4 regions of the Streptomyces sp. A5-4 genome follow, and region 4 is predicted to be linked to each of the others. Evidence: riboswitches for the same ligand, from Rfam matches in the RefSeq annotation. Region 4 holds a riboswitch; each other region holds the start of a gene.
The links. A riboswitch is a leader RNA that binds a small molecule or an ion and turns the genes downstream of it on or off. The one in region 4 is predicted to bind cyclic di-AMP.
Positions count from the first base shown of each region.

Region 1: another riboswitch for cyclic di-AMP. It lies ahead of ACLLJJ_RS16430 (M23 family metallopeptidase); the one in region 4 lies ahead of ACLLJJ_RS24345 (NlpC/P60 family protein).
Region 2: another riboswitch for cyclic di-AMP. It lies ahead of ACLLJJ_RS38160 (M23 family metallopeptidase); the one in region 4 lies ahead of ACLLJJ_RS24345 (NlpC/P60 family protein).
Region 3: another riboswitch for cyclic di-AMP. It lies ahead of ACLLJJ_RS32010 (M23 family metallopeptidase); the one in region 4 lies ahead of ACLLJJ_RS24345 (NlpC/P60 family protein).

Region 1 is NZ_CP178591.1:3,592,555-3,597,630, forward strand. Features, by position in the region: gene ACLLJJ_RS16425 (aldo/keto reductase) at 1-370, opposite strand, end outside; gene ACLLJJ_RS16430 (M23 family metallopeptidase) at 444-1,511, opposite strand; cyclic di-AMP (ydaO/yuaA leader) riboswitch at 1,523-1,658, opposite strand; gene ACLLJJ_RS16435 (PP2C family protein-serine/threonine phosphatase) at 1,918-3,159, opposite strand; tRNA gene ACLLJJ_RS16440 (tRNA-Met) at 3,406-3,479, opposite strand; gene ACLLJJ_RS16445 (DUF4231 domain-containing protein) at 5,074-5,076, opposite strand, start outside.
Region 2 is NZ_CP178591.1:8,163,772-8,168,847, forward strand. Features, by position in the region: gene ACLLJJ_RS38135 (aspartate aminotransferase family protein) at 1-539, shown strand, start outside; gene ACLLJJ_RS38140 (helix-turn-helix domain-containing protein) at 611-1,222, shown strand; gene ACLLJJ_RS38145 (DUF6126 family protein) at 1,224-1,406, shown strand; gene ACLLJJ_RS38150 (tyrosine-protein phosphatase) at 1,473-2,285, opposite strand; gene ACLLJJ_RS38155 (hypothetical protein) at 2,476-2,658, shown strand; cyclic di-AMP (ydaO/yuaA leader) riboswitch at 3,123-3,299, shown strand; gene ACLLJJ_RS38160 (M23 family metallopeptidase) at 3,303-4,247, shown strand; gene ACLLJJ_RS38165 (SGNH/GDSL hydrolase family protein) at 4,468-5,076, shown strand, end outside.
Region 3 is NZ_CP178591.1:6,835,379-6,840,454, forward strand. Features, by position in the region: gene ACLLJJ_RS32000 (M16 family metallopeptidase) at 1-310, shown strand, start outside; gene ACLLJJ_RS32005 (M16 family metallopeptidase) at 331-1,713, shown strand; cyclic di-AMP (ydaO/yuaA leader) riboswitch at 1,936-2,097, shown strand; gene ACLLJJ_RS32010 (M23 family metallopeptidase) at 2,110-2,928, shown strand; gene ACLLJJ_RS32015 (GntR family transcriptional regulator) at 3,180-3,863, shown strand; gene ACLLJJ_RS32020 (HPr family phosphocarrier protein) at 4,099-4,380, opposite strand; gene ACLLJJ_RS32025 (GNAT family N-acetyltransferase) at 4,533-5,076, shown strand, end outside.
Region 4 is NZ_CP178591.1:5,204,429-5,209,504, forward strand. Features, by position in the region: gene ACLLJJ_RS24345 (NlpC/P60 family protein) at 423-1,631, opposite strand; cyclic di-AMP (ydaO/yuaA leader) riboswitch at 1,631-1,793, opposite strand; gene pcrA (DNA helicase PcrA) at 2,066-4,552, shown strand; gene ACLLJJ_RS24355 (peptidoglycan DD-metalloendopeptidase family protein) at 4,698-5,076, opposite strand, start outside.

The sequences.
Region 1 (5,076 bases), 1.6 Mb from region 4:
TGTAGTAGAGGTCGATGTGGTCGGTGCCGAGCCGACGCAGCGACTCGTCGGCGGCGGCCTTGATGTTCGTACCGGCCAGCCCCTTGTACGAGGGGTGGGCGCCGACCTTGGTGGCGACGACGACCTCGGAGCGGTTGCCTCGCGAGGCGAGCCAGCGGCCGAGGACGCGCTCGGACTCGCCGCCCTCGTTGCCCGGGGCCCAGGCCGAATAGGAGTCGGCGCTGTCGACGAAGTTGCCGCCCCCGGCGACGTACGCGTCGAGGACGGCGAAGGACTGCGCCTCGTCGGCGGTCCAGCCGAAGACGTTGCCACCGAGGGCGAGCGGGAAGACGGCGAGCTCGGAGCTGCCCAGCTTGCGGAGAGAAGTCATGGGTTGATCAACCGCATGGCGGGCACATGCATTCCCCGGCCGGCTCCGGGACTCCCGCAGCCGGCCCGAGGTCTCAGACGTTGAGGCCCTTGCCGCGCAGCCAGGACGCGGGGTCGACGCCGTCGCCGCCGGGTGTGTGCACTTCGAGGTGCAGGTGCGGGCCCGTCACATTGCCGGTGGCGCCGACGTTGCCGATGGTGTCGCCCGTGCCGACGTCGCCCGAGGTGACGCTCATCGAGGAGAGGTGGCAGTACCAGATCTCCGTACCGTCATCGAGTTCGAGGACGATGCGGTAGCCGTAGGAGCCCGACCAGCCCGCCGACTTGATGGTCCCGCCGTGCACGGCCTTGACCGGCGTGCCCGTCGGGGCAGCGAAGTCGAGCCCGGTGTGCTGACCGGAGGACCACATCGAGCCGGACTGGCCGTAGGTGGAGGTGAGCGTGTACGAGGAGGTCGGCAGGGAGTAGCTGGCGGCCAGCTTCGCGAGCCGCTTCGCCTCGGCCTTGGCCTTGGCCGCTTCCTCCGCCTTGCGCTCCTTCTCGGCGGCGTCGGCCTTCGCCTCGTCCTGCTGGGACTTCGCATCCGCCGCGGCCTGCTCGGCGGCGGCCGACTCGGCGGCCTGCGCGACGTCGGCGTCCGCGGCGGCCTGCTGCTGGTCGGCCTGCTGGAGTATGCGGGCGCGGAGCAACTCGCCGGCGTCGGTGGTGCCCTGCTGCGCGTCGGCGGTGCTGATACCGGCGGTGGTGAGCGGGGTGGCGGCGACGACCGCTTCGCCCGTGGTGACGCCGGAGTCTTTCGCGTCGCCGGAGAACAGGGCGCCTACGCCGGGAAGGGACTTGGCGTCGGGCAGCGAGTCGGTGATGGCGTCCGGAAGGGAGATCGAGACGGCCGGCTTGTCCTGCGCGGTGGCGATGCCGCCCGCGCCGACGGCGGCGATGACTCCGACACCCAGAACCGTGGAGCTGCGGGCGATGCCACCGCGCTGCTTGGCCACGCGGTGCTTGCCGCGCACGGGACGAATGGAGTCCTCGGTGGGATTCCACTCTTCCCAAGTACCCTCCCCGCGAATGAGGTCGGCGGGGTCGTTCGGCACCCCGTAGGGGGGCAGGGGGGCCACGGGGGCAGGGGTGTTGGACGCCACGGAGGCGTGCTCCTTTCCTTCCTTCTCGCCTACCGGGTTAGCTGACGGGTTCGGAGCAGGAAGGTCTCCTACGGGCCAGGTTCGGCCCGATTCACCCCAAGGAACATGGTTCCCCGGTTCCCTTGCGGAATTCGGCGCATGCACACGGTGTCGCCTCTTGCGACGACTGGGACAACCGCGCTGCGTTATCGAACGTTAATAGAGACCCGGTCCGGTTCCAAGCTGTTCCTGGTGATCGTTAACGTCTTCGCCACAGACTTAGCGGGACACAATCGGTCACAACGGGTCGAGTTGATCGACACTCAGCAAACATCGATTTCTTGACGGTTCGTCAATTGTTACGCGCAGCGGTGCGCTACGACTACGGAGCGTCGCAGCAAGGCGGAACGCGACCTTTCCAGCGTCCTCAGGGACCGGAGCGCGTCCCGGATCCATCGCCGGATTCATCGCCGAACCCACTGCCGGGCGCCGCACGGGGTGGCCCGCCGTCGGGCGCGCCCGCTGCCGCGCCTCCTGCCCCTGCCCCGCGCCCCGGCCCGCCCGCTGCCGCCGGTCTCTGCCGCTCGGCCCGCCTGACGATCTCCACGGTCCTGCGCCGGTCCTGCTGCCCCTCGGAGGGCCGCCCGACCGCCAGCAGCGCCATGTCGTCCGTGGACCCGCCACCGGTGTGCAGCCGTACGTCGTCGATGAGCGCGCCCAGCAGCTCCTCGGGCCCGGGAAAGATCCGGCCGCGCAGCCGCGCCTGCGGGTCGTAGAAGACGCCCGCCGCGTCGCGGGCCTCGGACAGGCCGTCCGTGTAGAGGAGCAGCGTGGCCCCCGCCGGGTAGGGGTGCTCCTGCGCCCGGTCCGGCCAGGCCCCCAGCTCGGCCATCCCCAGCGGCAGCGCGGGCTCGACCGGCTCGATGACGTCCAACGCCCCGTCGGCGTACAGCAGCAACGGCTCGGGGTGGCCGCGGTTGACCAGCCGTAGGACTCCACGGTCCCGAGAGATCTCGGCGAGCACGGCGGTGGTGAAGCCCTCGAACGCGTCGAGGCCGTCGCGCCGGGTCCCTTCGCGCGCCAGCGCCCGCTCCAGCCGCTGCGCGACGCCCTCCAGCGAGGACTCCTGCTCGGCGGCCTCGCGAAAGGCTCCGATGACCACCGCGACGGCCTCCACGGCGTCCATCCCCTTGCCCCGGACGTCCCCCACCACCAGGCGCACGCCGTACGGCGTTTCCTGCACGGCGAAGAGGTCGCCGCCGATGAAGGCGTCCGCCTGCGCCGCCTCGTAGCGCGCCGCGACGTACAGCCCGGCGATCCGGTCGGCGGGCGTGGGCAGCACGGCACGCTGGGCCGCCTCGGCGATCTCCCGGGCGGAGGCCAGCTCGCGGTCGCTGCGCCGCACGACACGGTTGATGACCACCGCGAGGGCGGCCACGGTGACCACGGTGACCAGCTCGGTGGCGGCCTCGACCTGTGTCGCGGTCTGCGTACGAACGTGCAGCCCGGCGATGGCCAGGGTCGAGGCGATCCCGGTCAGCACGGTGTTGCTGAGGGAGAAGAGCGGGGCGGCGATCAGCGGGGCGGCGGCGAAGAGGGGCGACGCCGTGAAGTTCGACGGGGTCATGAGGTCGAAGAACAAACCGCCGACGATCAGCAGTGCGGGCATAGCCCGGACGAACCGCCGGGTCGTACGGGCACCCGCCCCACCCGCTGTGCCTTGCTTCCCCACCTGTGGTCTCCTGCCAGTCCGCGCCCGGTTGCGGACGGTACCGCGCCCCACCCAGGCTGGCCGCAGCCGCGCCGGACGGCTAACCGAGGTCGGCCAATTGGGGGACGGACTGGCAGTGGGGGCGTACCGGGGCACGACAAAGGCCCGGACTCATTGAGTCCGGGCCTTCATCCACTACTTCAGTAGCGGGGGCAGGATTTGAACCTACGACCTCTGGGTTATGAGCCCAGCGAGCTACCGAGCTGCTCCACCCCGCGTCGGTAAACCTGACTCTACGCCATCCGTGGAGCACCGCTCCACCACTTTCCCCGGGGCGCCGCGCCACCGTGCCGCAGGGCGGTGATTTGGGGAGCGACCGCCGGGGCAGCCCACGGGGCATGGGCGGGGCGTGGCCCGTGAAACAGAATCAACCCCAGATCAGATGCTCCCTGACCTGGGGCTGAGCGGTAGGCCGTGTGGGACTCGAACCCACAACCAACGGATTAAAGTCCAGGAAGAATCATGCTGGGTGGTATCGACCGCACCCCTTCTGTCCTGTTTCCCTGGGTCAGCGAAGTTCGCCTTGTCGGCCAGTCCAGCCGATGATCGGAGGGTGCCAGCGCGTCCGCTCACGCATCCAGCCTTTCCGACCAGCGCACCTTTGTGTCACAAGTAAGCAAACTGAGACCACGGCGAAGGTAGCCAGATGAGGCCCGACTGCTGAGTGGTTCAGCTGGGAACGGACCGTGAGGCAGTCCACTCATGCCCTGCGGCGCTCCGAGGCGCACGGTGCCGTTCGCCGAGCACGAATCTTGCGGAGAACCTGTTCCAAAGGCTCACTGAAGCCCACGTGATGCACTTGAAACTCATCGACTTCCTCGGTCTCGATGTGCCGAAACGCCACAAGCTCTTCGATTGTCGCCGGGGCGTCGGCGAAGTACTCCTTGAGTGGAGTCGATCGAATCCCGGCGCCTCCTCCCATTCAATCTTGGCAATGATGGCACCCGAATCGATGTCGGGACCGTCATCACTCCATGTCTCCGTGTAGCCACCTTGAGGGAAATCACGTGCCGTTCAGACGCTCGGAAAGTCCCGCACGGTGCCAAGGGCAAAAGCGCTGGTCTACTCAACCGTTCTGAGCGGCCTTCAGGCGCGCCGGTTGGCGAGAGTGCGGCTCAGAGGGTGGGCGCTTGCCCTCCCGTTGAGGGGGCCGCCGTGATGGCCGCCCACCTGCTCTGCCTGCCTTGGCTCGCACCGCTGTTGTAGAACAGGGTGACTACCTGTTGGGCTTCTTGATCTATTCCATCCCGTAGAAGCTTCGGGTGTCCGAGCCGCCGGTGAGGAAGAAGCCCCCGGCAGATCGCTACATAGCTGCGGAACTACGAGATGTCCCCCGAGGAGCGGGGGCGGTTCTGAGCAACGATGGAAGCCGCGTCTCGTCCCGGCGGGAGCCGCCACTCAACTACGTGCAGGCCGGCCAACTCGATGATCTCCTCGGGCACACCCAACCGGTGCAGAGGCGTGGCTCCATGCCGGTCGAGCCAGGCGATGCGTCTCGCCTGCTCACGCGGCTCAAGGTCCCGCCACGAATCAAGGGCTACCCCGGGCTCTAGCGATGCACCCTGCGATCGCTGAACCACGACGTGCCGCACGAGCGGCATGTATTCCACCGGGTCCCGCGCAAGAGCAACAAGGCACCAGGCAGTCGAGTCGGACATAGACGCACCGTGCGCAGCCATGAGACGTCGAGCCCTCCACTGCCAGAGTGGGGCGAGGAGCCATCTGGCCCGTCGCGGCCTCACTTCCGATCCCCAGAAAGCCACGCCAAACGTCTGACCGCAGTGGAATGAGCCGAAGCACACTGAACGAACATCA
Region 2 (5,076 bases), 3.0 Mb from region 4:
GGATCTTCAAGAAGGTTTATTCGTCGATGGACCGGGTGCTCGTCCACTCGGCCAGCTTCGGCTCCAACGCCCAGGCCATGGCCGCGGGGCTCGCCGTTCTGTCGGTGATGGAGGACGAGGAGACCGTCGCGAACGCCCGGCGCGTCGGTGATCTGCTGCGGGAGCGACTGGCCGCCCTGGTCGACCGCTACGAGCTGCTGCACGACGTACGCGGCCGGGGGCTGATGATCGGCATCGAGTTCGGCCGGCCGAACTCGCTGAAGCTGCGCAGTCGTTGGACGATGCTGCAGGCGGCCCGCAAGGGACTCTTCGCGCAGATGGTCGTCGTACCGCTGTTCCAGAAGCACCGCATCCTGACTCAGGTCTCCGGCGACCACCTCGAAGTCATCAAACTCATTCCGCCGCTGACCGTGGGGGAGAAGGAGGTCGACCGCTTCGTCGACGCCTTCACCGCCGTCATGGACGACGCGCACAGCGGCGGGGGCCTCATGTGGGACTTCGGCAGGACACTGGTGAAACAGGCGGTCGCCAACCGGTAGCCGGAGCGACGGAAACCCCCTTTTTGCCTGAGAGGCAAAAGATTTGCCTCTCAGGCAAGGTGCCTGGCTCAATGGACGGCATGACCCCACGCCTCGAAGAGGACGCGCCCGACGGGCTGCCGTCGGTCGCTCCGCAGCTGCGCGACCTGCGGCGGCACAGTGCCCTCACCCTGGAGGCCGCCGCCCGGCGCGCCGGGCTCTCGCCCGCGCACCTGTCCCGCCTGGAGACCGGACACCGCCAGCCTTCGCTGCCGATGCTGCTCACCCTGGCCCGCATCTACGGTACGACGGTCTCCGCGCTGCTCGGGGAGAGCGCGCCCGACCGTGACGCGGTGCTGCGGGCCGGCGAGGCGCAGGCCACGGAGGCCGACGGCTGGACGTACCACCGGGCGGGTGGGCCCGGCCGTGCCATGCAGGCCCTGCGGCTGCATGTGCCGCACGGCGCACAGGGCGACCTGGTGCGCGTGCATCCCGGTGAGGAGTGGCTGTATGTGCTGTCGGGGCAGCTGCGACTGGTGCTCGGCGAGAGCGTGCACCGGCTGGCCGCCGGGGACAGCGCGCACTTCGACTCGCTGACCCCGCACCGCATCGCCGCCGTCACCGCGGACGGGGTCGATCTTCTGTTCGTCCATACGCTGCTGCAGAGCGCCGCCGCCGGGCTCTGCCTACCCCAGGAGACCTGACATGCCGGACGAGACGATCGGCGAAAAGGCCGGCGAAGAGGCGGACGTGAGGCCCGCCCGACGCGGCATCGTCGAGGACAAGTTCCCCAGGGGGCTGATGATCCGGCTCTTCGTGTACGTCGTGGCCGGCCATCTCTTCGCGGCCTTCGTCTATCTGCTCTTCACGCTGGGCGACGCGCGCTGACCGCGCCGCGCGCCGGGGCGAGGGGCCGGCCCGGGGTGCGGGAGCAGGCCCGGGCCGCGATGTCGCTCAGGCATCGTCGAGGAGCCGCAGCCGCAGCCGCTCGCGCGTCTCGGGGGTGACCCGCAGGCCTTCCGTGAGGTAGCGCTCGGCGCCGCCCCAGACCTCCTCGATGGTCTCGAAGGCGGCGTCGAGGTACTCGGCGCGGGCCTCGAAGAGCGGGCTGAGCAGTTCCATGACCTCGGGGGACATGCCGACGGGGGAGTTGTCGCTGCGGCTGACCTTGTAGCGGCGCGACGGGTCGTTCGACTTGAGGTAGTCGGCCACGATGGCCTCGCGCTCGACGCCGACCGCCAGCAGCGACACCGCTATCGAGAGCCCCGCGCGATCCTTGCCCGCCGCGCAGTGCATCAGCGCCGGGACGCTGTCCTCGGCCAAGGCGTGCAGCACCTGGCTGTGCTCGCCGGTGCGCTCCTTGATGATCTCGCGGTAGGTGTCGGACATCCGCCCCGCCGCCTTGCCGTCCGCGAGAATCTCGCGCAGCTCGTCGAGGTTTCCGTCGCGGACCATCTTCCAGAACACCGCGCCGTCGGCCGGGTCGGTCAGCGGCAGGTTCACATTGCGTACACCCGCCAGCTCGACGTCCGGACCCTCCAGCTTCTGGTCCGCCTCATTGCGGAAGTCGAAGATCGTGTGCAGGCCGAGGGAGTCGAGAAAGACCGCGTCGGCGACGGTGGCGTGTGCCAGGTGCCCGCTGCGGAAGAGCACGCCGTGCCGCACCTGCCGGCCGTCCACGGTCGGCAGGCCGCCCACATCGCGGAAGTTGCGCACTCCGGCAAGGTCGGGCTCTGTCGACGGGACCTGCGGCAGCTGCTGTGTCACGGTGACTCCTGAAGTGTCTGCCGTCGGCGTTGCTCGCCGATCTGGGCACCGTTCGACGATACGACATGAGTACCTGAGGCAATTGTCTCGGCCGTGCACGCGCGGCCGTCGCCCCGGGCCGAGCGGGAGCTGCCCGTACCTGGCCATGAACTCCACGCCCCCGTGTGCCGATTGGGGCCAGGGGGGGCGCGTGCCCGACCCCACCATCGCCACCGCCCCGCGCGCCAACTGGAGGGCCTCGCGGTACACCGGGCGGAAGGCCGACCACCGCGGTGTCCCGGTCGCCCTCACCGGGGAGTTCCTGGCCGGCTACCGGCTGCACCCGAGGGGCCCCACTGTTCGGACGCGCGGCGCGTACCAGGGGAGTGGCTGAGCGGCGAGCCGGCCGAGGCGGGTGTGACCACCTTCGCCGGTCCGCGCGCCGATGATCCGGACACCTCGCCGGACCTGGCGTGGGGCCGGCGTACAAGCTGGTGGTGCTCCGGGTGTCCGGCGCGGGCCCTGGTCGTCGACTGCGCGGAGGTCAGGATCACCGACTTCGGGCGGCGAGTAGCACTTGGGGCGAATCGGGCTATTTGTGGGTAACACCCCTTGTGGGCAAGGGGGATGGTGTGCTTGCTGGTGAGCAGGATCATATTCGTGACGGTGCGTGGCGAAGTCGTGAAGCGAATACCAGGTCGTGGGCGGGGCGTGAAGATCGGTAATCCACGGAGTGTGACGACAAATCCCCACGGGATTGCCGCAGAGCGATGATCAGCCATGGCCGATTGTCCTGATCGGCTTGTTCGAGGACGCCTCGGCGGCTTACGGTCACCGTCAATCCGGGTGGATCGCCGAATCCTGCCACCGCCCGGAAACCCCACGACACTCACGTGTGGCAGGAGCGGGGGACCCAGGTAGTACGCCGTCATCCGGAACTCCGGACCGGCTCGGGGTTAAGTCGCGCGGTTGCGCGGCCGGGCATCTCCAGCCCGAACCCGACAGCTCACCTCGTAGGCGCCGGAGAGGAAATTCGCCATGCCCGCAAAGGGTAAGCACCGCCGCCCGAGGTCCAACTCGATCACCCGTGGATTCGTCGCCGCGGGAACGGGCGGAGCCGCACTCGCACTTCCGTTCATCGCCGCCACCGGCGCGAACGCCGCGGAGAACGCCGCACCGGCCGCCGCGCCCGCCGTGGCCCCCGAGAAGGCCGCGTCCGCCGCAGCCGTCTCGCAGCAGAAGCAGCAGCCGAAGAAGGCCGGCAGCAAGACGTACGCCGTGGTCTCCGGCGACTACCTGTCGAAGATCGCCGACCAGCAGAACGTGCGCGGCGGCTGGCAGAAGCTGTACGAGGACAACCGGTCGACCGTCGGCGACAACCCCGGGCTGATCATGCCGGGCATGAAGCTCAGCATCGGCGCGAAGGCGGCCGGCTCCGCCCCGTCGTCCGCGTCGCAGTCGTCGGCCAAGGCCGCCGCACCCGCCGCGCAGCCGAAGTCGTCCTCCTCGCAGTCCTCCTCCTCCGCGAGCGGATCGGAGAAGTCCGAGTCGGCCGGCTCCGCATCGACGGCGTCGTCCTCCGGCTTCACCGCCCCGGTCTCCGCGGGCATCACCACCTCCTACCGCGCCTCCGGCGGCAGCTGGTCCAGCGGCTACCACACGGGCGTCGACTTCTCCGCGTCCAGCGGCACCTCGGTCAAGGCCGTCGGCGCCGGCACCGTCGTCTCCGCGGGCTGGAGCGGCTCGTACGGCAACGAGGTCGTCATCCAGCACAACGACGGCCGCTACTCGCAGTACGCCCACCTGTCCTCGCTGTCCGTCTCGTCCGGCCAGAGCGTCACCGGCGGCACGCAGATCGGTCTCTCCGGCAGTACCGGCAACTCCACGGGCCCGCACCTGCACTTCGAGATCAGGACCGGCCCGAGCTACGGCTCCGACATAGACCCGCTGGGTTACCTGCGCGGTCACGGCGTCTCCGTCTGACACACGCCCTCTCTCCGGGCCACGGGCATCGCCTTCGTATGCCCCCTTCCGCGCCGCACACCGGCCGCGGAAGGGGGCGTACGCGTTGAACCAGGTCCGTCCAGGCCGGCCCAGGCATATTCCGGGGTTGACCCAAACTTGACCGGTGTCCTTTCTCACCGGCGTCAACCCCCTCCCTACGGTGGCGTAGGTCACTTGATCCAGTGGAGCATGGGCCGACGTGGGAGACGATGCGAGATCATTCAGGACAGGGACCATAGGGTCGTACGCGGCGATTGGGGACAGCTTCACGGAGGGGGTCGGTGACCCCGGACCCGGCGGTGCGTACATCGGCTGGGCGGACCGGCTGGCCGTACTCCTCGACGATCGTGTCCCCGAGCACACATTCCGCTATGCCAACCTCGCCGTGCGCGGCCGGCTCCTCGACCAGATCGTGGCCGAGCAGGTCCCCAGGGCGATGGAACTGGCCCCCGACCTGGTGAGCTTCTGCGCCGGCGGCAATGACATCCTCCGGCCTGGCAGCGACCCCGACGACGTCGCCCAGCGCTACGAGCGGGCCGTCGCCGACCTCACCAGCAGGGTCGGCACCGTCCTGGTGACGACCGGCTTCGACACTCGGCACATGCCGGTGCTGCGCCATCTGCGGGGCAAGATCGCGACGTTCACGGCGCATGTACGGTCCATCGCCGACACGTACGACTGCCCGGTGCTCGACCTGTGGTCGCTCAAGTCCGTCCAGGACATGCGTGCTTGGGACACCGACCGGCTGCACCTGTCCGCGGAAGGTCACACCAGGGTGGCCCTGCGCGCCGGCCAGGTGCTTGGCCTC
Region 3 (5,076 bases), 1.6 Mb from region 4:
CGCCGCCGAGGGCCCCACGCCCGAGGAGATGGAGCGCGCGCAGGCCCAGCTGGAGCGCGAGTGGCTCGACCGGCTCGGCACGGTCGCCGGCCGCGCCGACGAACTCTGCCGCTACGCCGTCCTGTTCGGTGACCCGCAGCTCGCGCTGACCGCGGTCCAGCGCGTTCTGGACGTCACCGCGCAGGAGGTCCAGGCAGCCGCCAGGGCCAGGCTCCGCCCGGACAACAGGGCGGTCCTGGTGTACGAACCGACCCAGGCCGACGCGGACGCCGCCGACGAGACCGAAGAGCAGGAAGGGGCGGACCTGTGACCGACACCGCTGCCGTCAGCATGACGTTCCACCCGCAGCCCGGCGCGGGCACCGCCACCCCGTGGGCCTTCCCCGCCCCCGAGCGCGGCGCCCTGCCCAACGGCCTGACCGTGCTGCGCTGCCACCGCCCCGGCCAGCAGGTCATGGCCGTCGAGATCTTCCTCGCCGCTCCGCTGGAGGCCGAGCCCGAGGGCCTCGACGGCATCGCCACGATCATGGCGAGGGCCTTCTCCGAGGGCACCGACAAGCACTCCGCGGAGGAGTTCGCCGCCGAGCTGGAGCGCTGCGGCGCCACACTCGACGCGTACGCGGACCACCCCGGCCTCCGGGTCTCCCTGGAGGTCCCGGTCTCCCGGCTGCCCAAGGCGCTGGGCCTGCTCGCCGACGCGCTGCGCGCACCGGCCTTCGCGGACACCGAGATCGAGCGCCTCGTGGCCAACAGGCTCGACGAGATCCCGCACGAGGCGGCCAACCCCTCGCGGCGCGCGGCCAAGCAGCTCTCCAAGGAGCTCTTCCCGGCCACTTCGCGCATGTCGCGCCCCCGCCAGGGCACCGAGGAGACGGTCAAGCGCATCGACGCTGCCGGCGTCAAGGGCTTCTACGACGCGCACGTGCGCCCGGCCACGGCCACCGCCGTGGTCGTCGGCGACCTCGAAGGCGTCGACCTGGACGCCGTGCTGGCCGAGACCCTCGGGGTCTGGACGGGCAACACCGCACCGGCCCGCCCGGTGCCGCCGATCACCGCCGACGACACGGGTCGCGTCGTCATCGTGGACCGGCCCGGCGCCGTACAGACGCAGCTGCTCATCGGCCGGATCGGCGCCGACCGGCACGACCGTGTCTGGTCGGCCCAGGTGCTCGGTACGTACTGCCTGGGCGGCACCCTCACCTCGCGTCTCGACCGGGTCCTGCGCGAGGAGAAGGGCTACACCTACGGGGTGCGCGCCTTCGGCCAGGTGCTGCGCTCCGCCGCTCCGTCCTCGGAGGGCGGGGCCACCGGTGCGGCGATGCTCGCCATCAGCGGCTCGGTGGACACCGAGTCCACCGGACCCGCGCTCGACGACCTCTGGAAGGTGCTGCGCACCCTCGCCGCCGACGGCCTCACGGACGCCGAGCGCGATGTCGCCGTACAGAACCTGGTGGGTGTCGCGCCGCTCAAGTACGAGACGGCCGCCGCGGTCGCCGGCACGCTGGCCGACCAGGTCGAGCAGCAGCTGCCCGACGACTTCCAGGCCCAGCTGTACGCGCGACTCGCCGAGACGGGCACGGTGGAGGCGACCGCGGCCGTCGTCAGCGCCTTCCCCGGCGACCGGCTGGTCACGGTGCTCGTGGGGGACGCCTCGCAGATCGAGGAGCCCGTCAGGGCCCTCGGCATCGGCGACGTGACCGTGGTCACGGGCTGAGCCGGTACGACCGCACTCGCATAGGGGTGCATAGCGGGATGTAGGAGGACCTCGGTGGCCGACAAGCCGCCGGGGTCCTTCCTGTATGTCCGTTTTGTTGCGGTGGTTGCCTGTCTGGTGTGTGGGGTGCGTTACAAAACGCTGTGTCTGTTTGGTGATTGAAAGATGTGCCGCTTAGCGTCGGTCCGGCTGTTCGTCAGCATGAGCCGCAGCCGCGGCACCGGACAGTCATCGCCGAGTCCCCGTCAGGCGCGAGCCTGGGGAGCCGGGGACCCATTCAGTCCCTGGGGTGAATCGGACGCCTCCGTATGCCGGAGGGGTCCGTAGGAGACCTTCCTGCTCCGAACCCGTCAGCTAACCCGGTAGGCGAGAAGGAAGGAAAGGACCAGCCCCTCCATGGCGTTCAGCCGCACCACCGGGAAGCACCGGCGTCCCAGCCGCATGACGCGCAGAAGCGCGAACATCGCAGGCGTCGCCGCCCTCGCGACGACCGGCGTCATCGGAACGCTGGCCTCCCCGGCGCTCGCCGCCGAGGACAGGGGCGCAGGTCCGGCCCACTCCGTCGAGGACACCGGCCTCACCCAGGCCATCGTCATCAACGACTCCCTGGCCGACCAGATAGGCGCCCAGGCCCAGGCCCAGCGCGAGGCCGCCGAGAAGGCGGAGCGCAAGGCCGAAGCCGAGCGCAGGGCAGCGGCCGAGCGCAAGGCCGAAGCCGAGCGCAAGGCCGAGGCGAAGGCCAAGAAGGAGCGCGCCGAGCGCGAGGCCAAGGAGCGCGCCGCGCGTGCGGCCGAGCGCAAGCGCCTCACCTCGTACACGCTCCCGGTCGCCGGCTCCGCCGTGACCACCGGCTACAAGTCCGGCGGCTCGCTCTGGTCCTCCGGCAGCCACTCCGGCGTCGACTTCCGTGCCGCGTCCGGCACTTCCGTCGTGGCCGTCGGCGCGGGCACCGTCGTCGAGGCCGGCTGGGGCGGCGCGTACGGCAACAACATCGTCATCAGGATGAACGACGGCACGTTCACGCAGTACGGCCACCTCTCGTCCATCACCGCCTCCGTCGGCCAGGCCGTCACGCCCGGCCAGCAGATAGGTATCTCGGGCTCGACCGGCAACTCGACCGGCCCGCACCTGCACTTCGAGGCCCGTACGAGCGCCGAGTACGGCTCGGACATGGACCCCGTCGCGTACCTGCGCGGACACGGCGTCAACGCCTGACGCGTCCGGAACGGCGCGGGCCCTGTTGGCCCGCCGCAGCCCCTGGCATTCCCGAAGGCCCCGGCTTCCCGCCGGGGCCTTCGGCGTACCCCGGTGCGTGTGCGGCCGACTCCGCCCGTCCGCCCGCGGCGATGGCCAAAAGGTATCCATGAATTCCGGCCGCCCATCGGAATTTCCCGGTTGCTGCAATAGGGTCGCAGAACAGCAGCGGATCGACCGCGTTTCGCGGGGATTGAGGCGGAGGTTCGGTCATGCGCATTCCTGCGCATTCGGTATGCACGGCAATTCGTGACGACATCGTGTCCGGTGTCTTCGAGCGGGGCGCCCGGCTCACCGAGGAGCTGCTGGCGCGCCGTTACGGCGTCTCGCGCGTCCCGGTGCGCGAGGCCCTGCGCACCCTGGAGTCCGAAGGGTTCGTCACCACGCGCCGGCATGCGGGCGCCTGCGTCGCGGAGCCCACCGAGCAGGAGGCCGCCGACCTCCTGGAGGTCCGGACGCTGCTGGAGCCGCTGGGCGCCGCACGGGCCGCCAGGCGGCGCACCGACGCGCACCTCAAGGTGCTGCGTGGCCTGGTCAGACTCGGTCAGGAGCGGGCCCGCCGGGGGCAGGGCGAGGATCTGCGCTCACTCGGCGGGTGGTTCCACGAGACCCTCGCCCAGGCCTCCGGCAGCCCCGGCCTGACGGCCCTGCTCACCCAGCTCAGGCACAAGGTCGCCTGGATGTACGCCGTCGAGCAGCACGCCCGTCCTGTCGAGTCCTGGGCGGAGCACGGCGCGATCGTGGACGCGGTGGCGCGCGGCGACGCGGAGCGGGCCAGGGCGCTGACGGCGCTGCACGCCGAACGCGCGATCCCGGCGCACCGGCTGCGGCACCCCGCACCGGAACGGGTGAGGACTTCGCAACATGCCGTAAACACCGTGGGCGGCCGTAATTAACACGCGCGCCGTATACAAAGAAGGAGAATGGGCGCGGCCTTTTCGCGCTGCCTGAATTCAGCCCGCCGAATTGAGCGCCGCATAGACTTGCGGGACGACTTGCGGGCCGGTTCCCGTATCGACTCGTGTGTCGTCGTGTGCGCGCTCCGCGCGAAACGCAAAAGCCGCGGCGTCCCGAATTCGGGGCGCCGCGGCTTTTGCGTACAGGTCGGACCGGCCTGTCGGACTGTCCGGGTCAGACGGTCTCGGGCAGCTCGTCGAGCCCCTCGGTGACCAGCTTCGCGAGACGGTCGAGGGCAGCCTCGGAGCCGTCGGCCTCGGAGGCCAGCACGACCTCTTCGCCGCCCTGCGCGCCCAGGCCGAGCACCGCGAGCATGGAAGCGGCGTTGACCGGCTTGCCGTCGGCCTTGGCGATCGTCACGGGAACACCCGAGGCGGTCGTGGCACGGACGAAGATGGAGGCGGGCCGGGCGTGCAGGCCCTCGGTCCAGCCGACGGTGACGCGGCGCTCAACCATGGTGTAGCCCTTCATGTTCTAACGGTTGTCTAGACCAGTGTCTCACGGCGTGCGGACTGCGGTGACCCTACCTCCGGCCCCTGTGCGGGCGCCGTTCGGCCTTCCTCAGCCTTCCCCGCCCCCTGCACGCCCGCGACCCGTAGGCTGCCCTCATGCAGCCCCCGCTGGAGCAGGCCGTGCTGGATCAGAACGGGCACCACGCGTACCCGGCTCACTGGGAAGCCGACGTCGTGCTGCGCGACGGAGGTACGGCGAGGATCCGGCCCATCACCGCCGACGACGCACAGCGCCTGGTCAGCTTCTACGAGCAGGTCTCGGACGAGTCGAAGTACTACCGGTTCTTCGCGCCCTACCCCCGGCTGTCCGACAAGGACGTCCACCGCTTCACCCACCACGACTACGTCGACCGGGTGGGTCTCGCGGCGACGGTGGGCGGCGAGTTCATCGCCACCGTGCGGTTCGACCGCATCAACGAGCAGGGCCGCCCCGCCTCGGGCCCCGACGCGGACCAGGCCGAGGTGGCCTTCCTCGTCCAAGACGCCCACCAGGGTCGCGGCGTCGCCTCCGCCCTCCTCGAACACATCGGGGCGGTCGCCCGTGAACGCGGGATCCGGCAGTTCGCCGCCGAGGTGCTGCCCGCCAACTCCAAGATGATCAAGGTCTTCACGGACGCGGGTTACACCCAGAAGCGCAGCT
Region 4 (5,076 bases):
GAGGGTCACGGGGAGGCATCGGAATGACTGACAGTGTCCGAATTCGGTGATGAAGTGACCACCGGTGACCGACGGAATGGTCCGGAATTGAGTATTCCGCCCGGCTGCGACCGATGCGAGGGCTCGGAGGCGCCCGATGGGCAGGCCCTGCTACAGGGCGCCGAGAGCGGGCCGACGTCGGCCCGCGCGGCTTCGTCCTTCGGTCGGTCTCGGCCGGCACCTGACGAGCGCCACCATGGCGCTCTTGGCGACGAGCGTCTGGCTGCTCACGGCGGCCGGGGCGTACGCACCGGAACGGGCGGGCCGCCGCGGCCCGGCAGAGGCCGTGCTGCGGAGGCTCATGTGCCGCTGAGAGCGAGGGGGGGCGGCCGGTGCCGGGCGGGCCCGGTTTCCGGGCCCGCCCGGCGTTGGCCGGACGTGCGTCACGCCGGGCGCACGCTGCCGTAGATCGGCATGTAGTAGATCGACTCCTCGCGGACGTACGCGCCGGGCTTGGGCGCGTGGATCATCTTGCCGTCGCCGATGTAGATGCCGACATGGCTGATGTCGTCGTAGAAGAAGACCAGGTCACCTGGCTTGAGGCTGCCGGTCGCGATCCGGGTGCCGACCTTCACCTGGTCCCAGGTGGTCCGCGGCAGATCGACGCCCGCGGCCTTCCACGCACCCTGGGTCAGCCCGGAGCAGTCGTACGAACTGGGGCCCGCGGCTCCCCATACGTACGGCTTGCCGACCTGGGCGCGGGCGTAGGCGAGCACCTTCTCGGCCTTGGCCGCGTACGCGCCACCGGACTCGCTGCCACCCGTGCCCGTGCCGGGGGCGGTGTCCGAGCCCGTCCCGCCGCCCGTACCCGCGCCGCCGCCCGCGCCGTCCTCCGGCTTGGCCGCTTCCTCCTGGCGTTTCCGCTCGGCGTCCGCCCGGTCCTTCGCCTCCGCCTTGGCCTTCTCCTCGGCCTTGCGGGTGGCTTCGGCCTCCCGCTTCTTCTCCAGCGCCGCGAGCCGCGCCTTCTCCTCGGCGGTGAGATCCGACAGCATGTCCCGCGCCTTGGCGAGCTTCTTCTGGACGTCCTGCTTGGAGGCCTTGAGCGTGGCCTGCGACTCGGTGAGCTTCTCCAGGCTGCGGGTCGCCTCGGCACGCTCCTTGGCGGCTTCGTCCTGCTTCTTCTCGTAGTCGGTGATGTAGGACTTCTGACGTTCCGTCATGCGGTCCATCAGCTGGTTCTGGTCGAAGTACTGCTGCGGGCTGTCCGCGAGCAGCAGCGCCGCGGTCGGGGTGACCGTGCCCGACCGGTACTGCGCGGCGGCGAAGCCGCCGAGCTTGCGCCGCGCGTCGTTGAGCTTCTCGGTGCGCTTGGCGACGTCGTCGAGCAGCCCGTCCACCGACTTGCGCCGGCTGTCGGTGGCTTCCTTCGCCTTGTTGTAGCTCTGGGTGGAGGTGCCGGCCTGCCGGTAGAGGTCGTCGACCTTCTTCTGCACTTCCTCGACGGTCGGGTGGGGGCTCGGCTCGGTCGGCGCGGCCTGGGCGCTCTGCCCCAGCAGGCTGATCGAGGCGATGGCGGCCGTCGTCATGCCGACGGCGGGTGCGGTGGTGCGAATCCGGGTGCGCGATTTGCGATGCGATGCCAAGGTCGGCATTTTCCTTCCGTGGACCGCCTACCGGGTTAGCTGTCGGGTTCGGGCGGAACGGAAGGCTGCCCTACGGTCCGTGGGGAACTCGGACCGATTCACCCCAGTGGTGCGTGTGGGTCCCCGGTTCCGAACTGCCCTGAGGCAGTACGAATTCGGCGTGGACGGCCCGGTCCGGCGCCGATCGCCGGTGGAGGTACAAGCCGCCCGGCTCAGCACGCTAGCCAATGCGTGGGACCGCTGGGAAGCCCGATGTTCGATATGCCCGATACGTTTTCGTTACCTGGATGTAGAGATGGCGTGAGAGGGGTGAAGATGTGGCGGAGGTCACGGGCGAATGCGGTTGGCGAAGAGGCCGGGGCGGCCCGGTACGGCCGTCGCCGACCGGATTCGCCGGCATTCCGGGGCGGGGTGTCAGTGGGCCCGCCTAAGCTTGGTCAACGATGAGCAGCCTCTTTGACGACAGCTTCCTGGCCGATCTCCAGCCCGCGGCGGAGGCGACTCCGCCGCCCCCCGAGGGGCACGCCGCGGAGGAGGTTCCGCACGACCTCTTCGAGGGCGCCTTCGCGGCGCCCCCGGCGCCGAGGGACGCGTACTACCGAGGTGGCGCACCGCGCCCCGTGACGGACGTCGCCGCGCTGCTCGACGGGCTGAACGAGGAGCAGCGCGCCGCCGTCGTGCACGCCGGTTCGCCGCTGCTCATCGTGGCGGGGGCCGGCTCGGGCAAGACCCGGGTGCTGACCCACCGGATCGCCTATCTCCTGGCGAACCGGGGCGTCCACCCCGGCCAGATCCTCGCGATCACCTTCACCAACAAGGCCGCGGGCGAGATGAAGGAGCGCGTCGAGGAGCTCGTCGGCCCGCGCGCGGGCGCGATGTGGGTCTCGACCTTCCACAGCGCGTGCGTCCGCATCCTGCGCCGCGAGTCGAAGAAGCTCGGCTTCACCTCCTCGTTCTCGATCTACGACGCCGCGGACTCGAAGCGCCTGATGGCGCTCGTCTGCCGCGACCTGGATCTCGACCCGAAGAAGTTCCCGCCGAAGGCCTTCAGCGCCAAAGTGTCGAACCTGAAGAACGAGCTGATCGACGAGGAGACCTTCGCCGGTCAGGCCGCCGACGGCTTCGAGAAGATGCTGGCCGAGGCGTACGTGATGTACCAGGCACGGCTGCGCGAGGCCAACGCCCTGGACTTCGACGACATCATCATGACCGCGGTGCACCTGCTCCAGGCGTTCCCGGACGTCGCCGAGCACTACCGGCTGCGCTTCCGGCACGTCATGGTCGACGAGTACCAGGACACCAACCACGCGCAGTACACCCTCGTGCGCGAGCTGGTGGGACCCTCCGGGGAGGACAAGGCACCGGGCGAGCTGTGCGTCGTCGGCGACGCCGACCAGTCGATCTACGCCTTCCGCGGCGCCACCATTCGCAACATCCTCCAGTTCGAGGAGGACTACCCCGACGCCAAGACGATCATGCTGGAGCAGAACTACCGCTCCACGCAGACGATCCTCACCGCCGCCAACGCGGTGATCGAGCGCAACGAGAACCGCCGACCGAAGAATCTGTGGACGGACGCCGGAGCGGGCGCCCTGATCACCGGCTATGTAGCGGATACCGAGCACGACGAGGCGCAGTTCATCGCCGAGGAGATCGACCGACTGACCGACGCGGGCGACGCGAAGGCCGGCGACATCGCGATCTTCTACCGTACGAACGCACAGTCCCGCGTCTTCGAAGAGATCTTCATCCGGGTCGGCCTGCCGTACAAGGTCGTCGGTGGCGTCCGCTTCTACGAGCGCAAGGAGGTCCGGGACGTCCTGGCGTATCTGCGCGTCCTGTCGAACCCCGAGGACACCGTCCCGCTGCGCCGCATTCTGAACGTACCCAAGCGGGGCATCGGCGACCGCGCCGAGGCGATGATCGACGCGCTGTCCCTGCGCGAGAAGATCAGCTTCCCGCAGGCGCTCCAGCGGGTGGACGAGGCGTACGGCATGGCGGCCCGCTCGACCAACGCCGTGAAGCGGTTCAACACGCTGATGGAGGAGCTGCGCACGGTCGTCGAGGCGGGCGCGGGCCCGGCCACAGTGCTTGAGGCCGTCTTCGAGCGCACGGGCTACCTCGCCGAGCTGCAGGCATCGACCGACCCGCAGGACGAGACGCGCATCGAGAACCTGCAGGAACTGGCCGCGGTGGCCCTGGAGTTCGAGCAGGAGCGGGCCGGCGAGGAAACGCCGGGGACGCTGGCGGAGTTCCTGGAGAAGGTGGCGCTCGTCGCCGACTCCGACCAGATCCCGGACGAGGACGAGGACGGTTCCGGCGTCATCACGCTGATGACGCTGCACACGGCCAAGGGCCTTGAGTTCCCCGTGGTGTTCGTGACGGGCATGGAGGACGGGGTCTTCCCGCACATGCGCGCGCTGGGGCAGACCAAGGAACTGGAGGAGGAGCGGCGGCTGGCGTACGTGGGGATCACCCGTGCGCGTGAGCGGCTCTATCTGACGCGGTCGACGATGCGCAGCGCGTGGGGACAGCCCTCGTACAACCCGCCGTCGCGGTTCCTGGAGGAGATCCCGGAGGAGCACCTGACGTGGAAGCGGACGGGGGCGCAGATTCCGGCCGGCCCGGTCTCGGGCATCGGCTCCTCGCGGTCGTCGTCCTCGTCGGTCACGTCGTCGTTCGCCACATCCACGCGGGGCGGCGGCGGTGGCGGCGGGCGTTCCGGTCCTTCGGGCTTCGCCACGCGACGGTCCTCGGACAAGCCGGTGATCGCGCTGACGGTCGGGGACCGCGTCACGCACGACCAGTTCGGCCTCGGCACGGTCGTGACGGTGACCGGGACGGGCTCGGACGCCCAGGCGACGATCGACTTCGGCGACGAGCGGCCGAAGAAGCTGCTGCTGCGGTACGCGCCGGTTCAGAAGCTCTAGCCGGGCGGGGGCGAGGGGGAGAGGGGCCGCGGCGGCCGGGCGTGCCAGTCGGACGCACCGGCCGGGGGCCGTTGGCGGGCTGCGGCTTGTTCGCCCCGCGCCCTGGCCCCTGGGTGTTACGGGGCCGGGGCTACGAAGTCGGGGCTCAGGTCGGGTCGATGTTGTGGCTGCGGAGCCACGACAGCGGGTCGACCGCCGCGCCGCCGCCGGGACGTACCTCGAAGTGCAGGTGCGGCCCGGTGGAGTTGCCGGAGTCGCCCGAGTACGCGATGGTGTCGCCCGCCTGGACCGAGCCGGACCGGAGCTTGTTGGTGCTGAGGTGGCAGTACCAGGTCTCGGTACCGTCGGCGGCGGTCACTATGGCCATGTTTCCGTAGGCGCTGTTGTACTGCGTGCGGACCGTGCCGTCGGTCGCGGCCATCACCGGAGTGCCGTACCCGACGGGGAAGTCGATGCCGGAGTGCTGCGACATCCAGTTGACCCCGGCCTGGCCGTAGTACGCGCTGAGTCCGTGCTGCGCCACC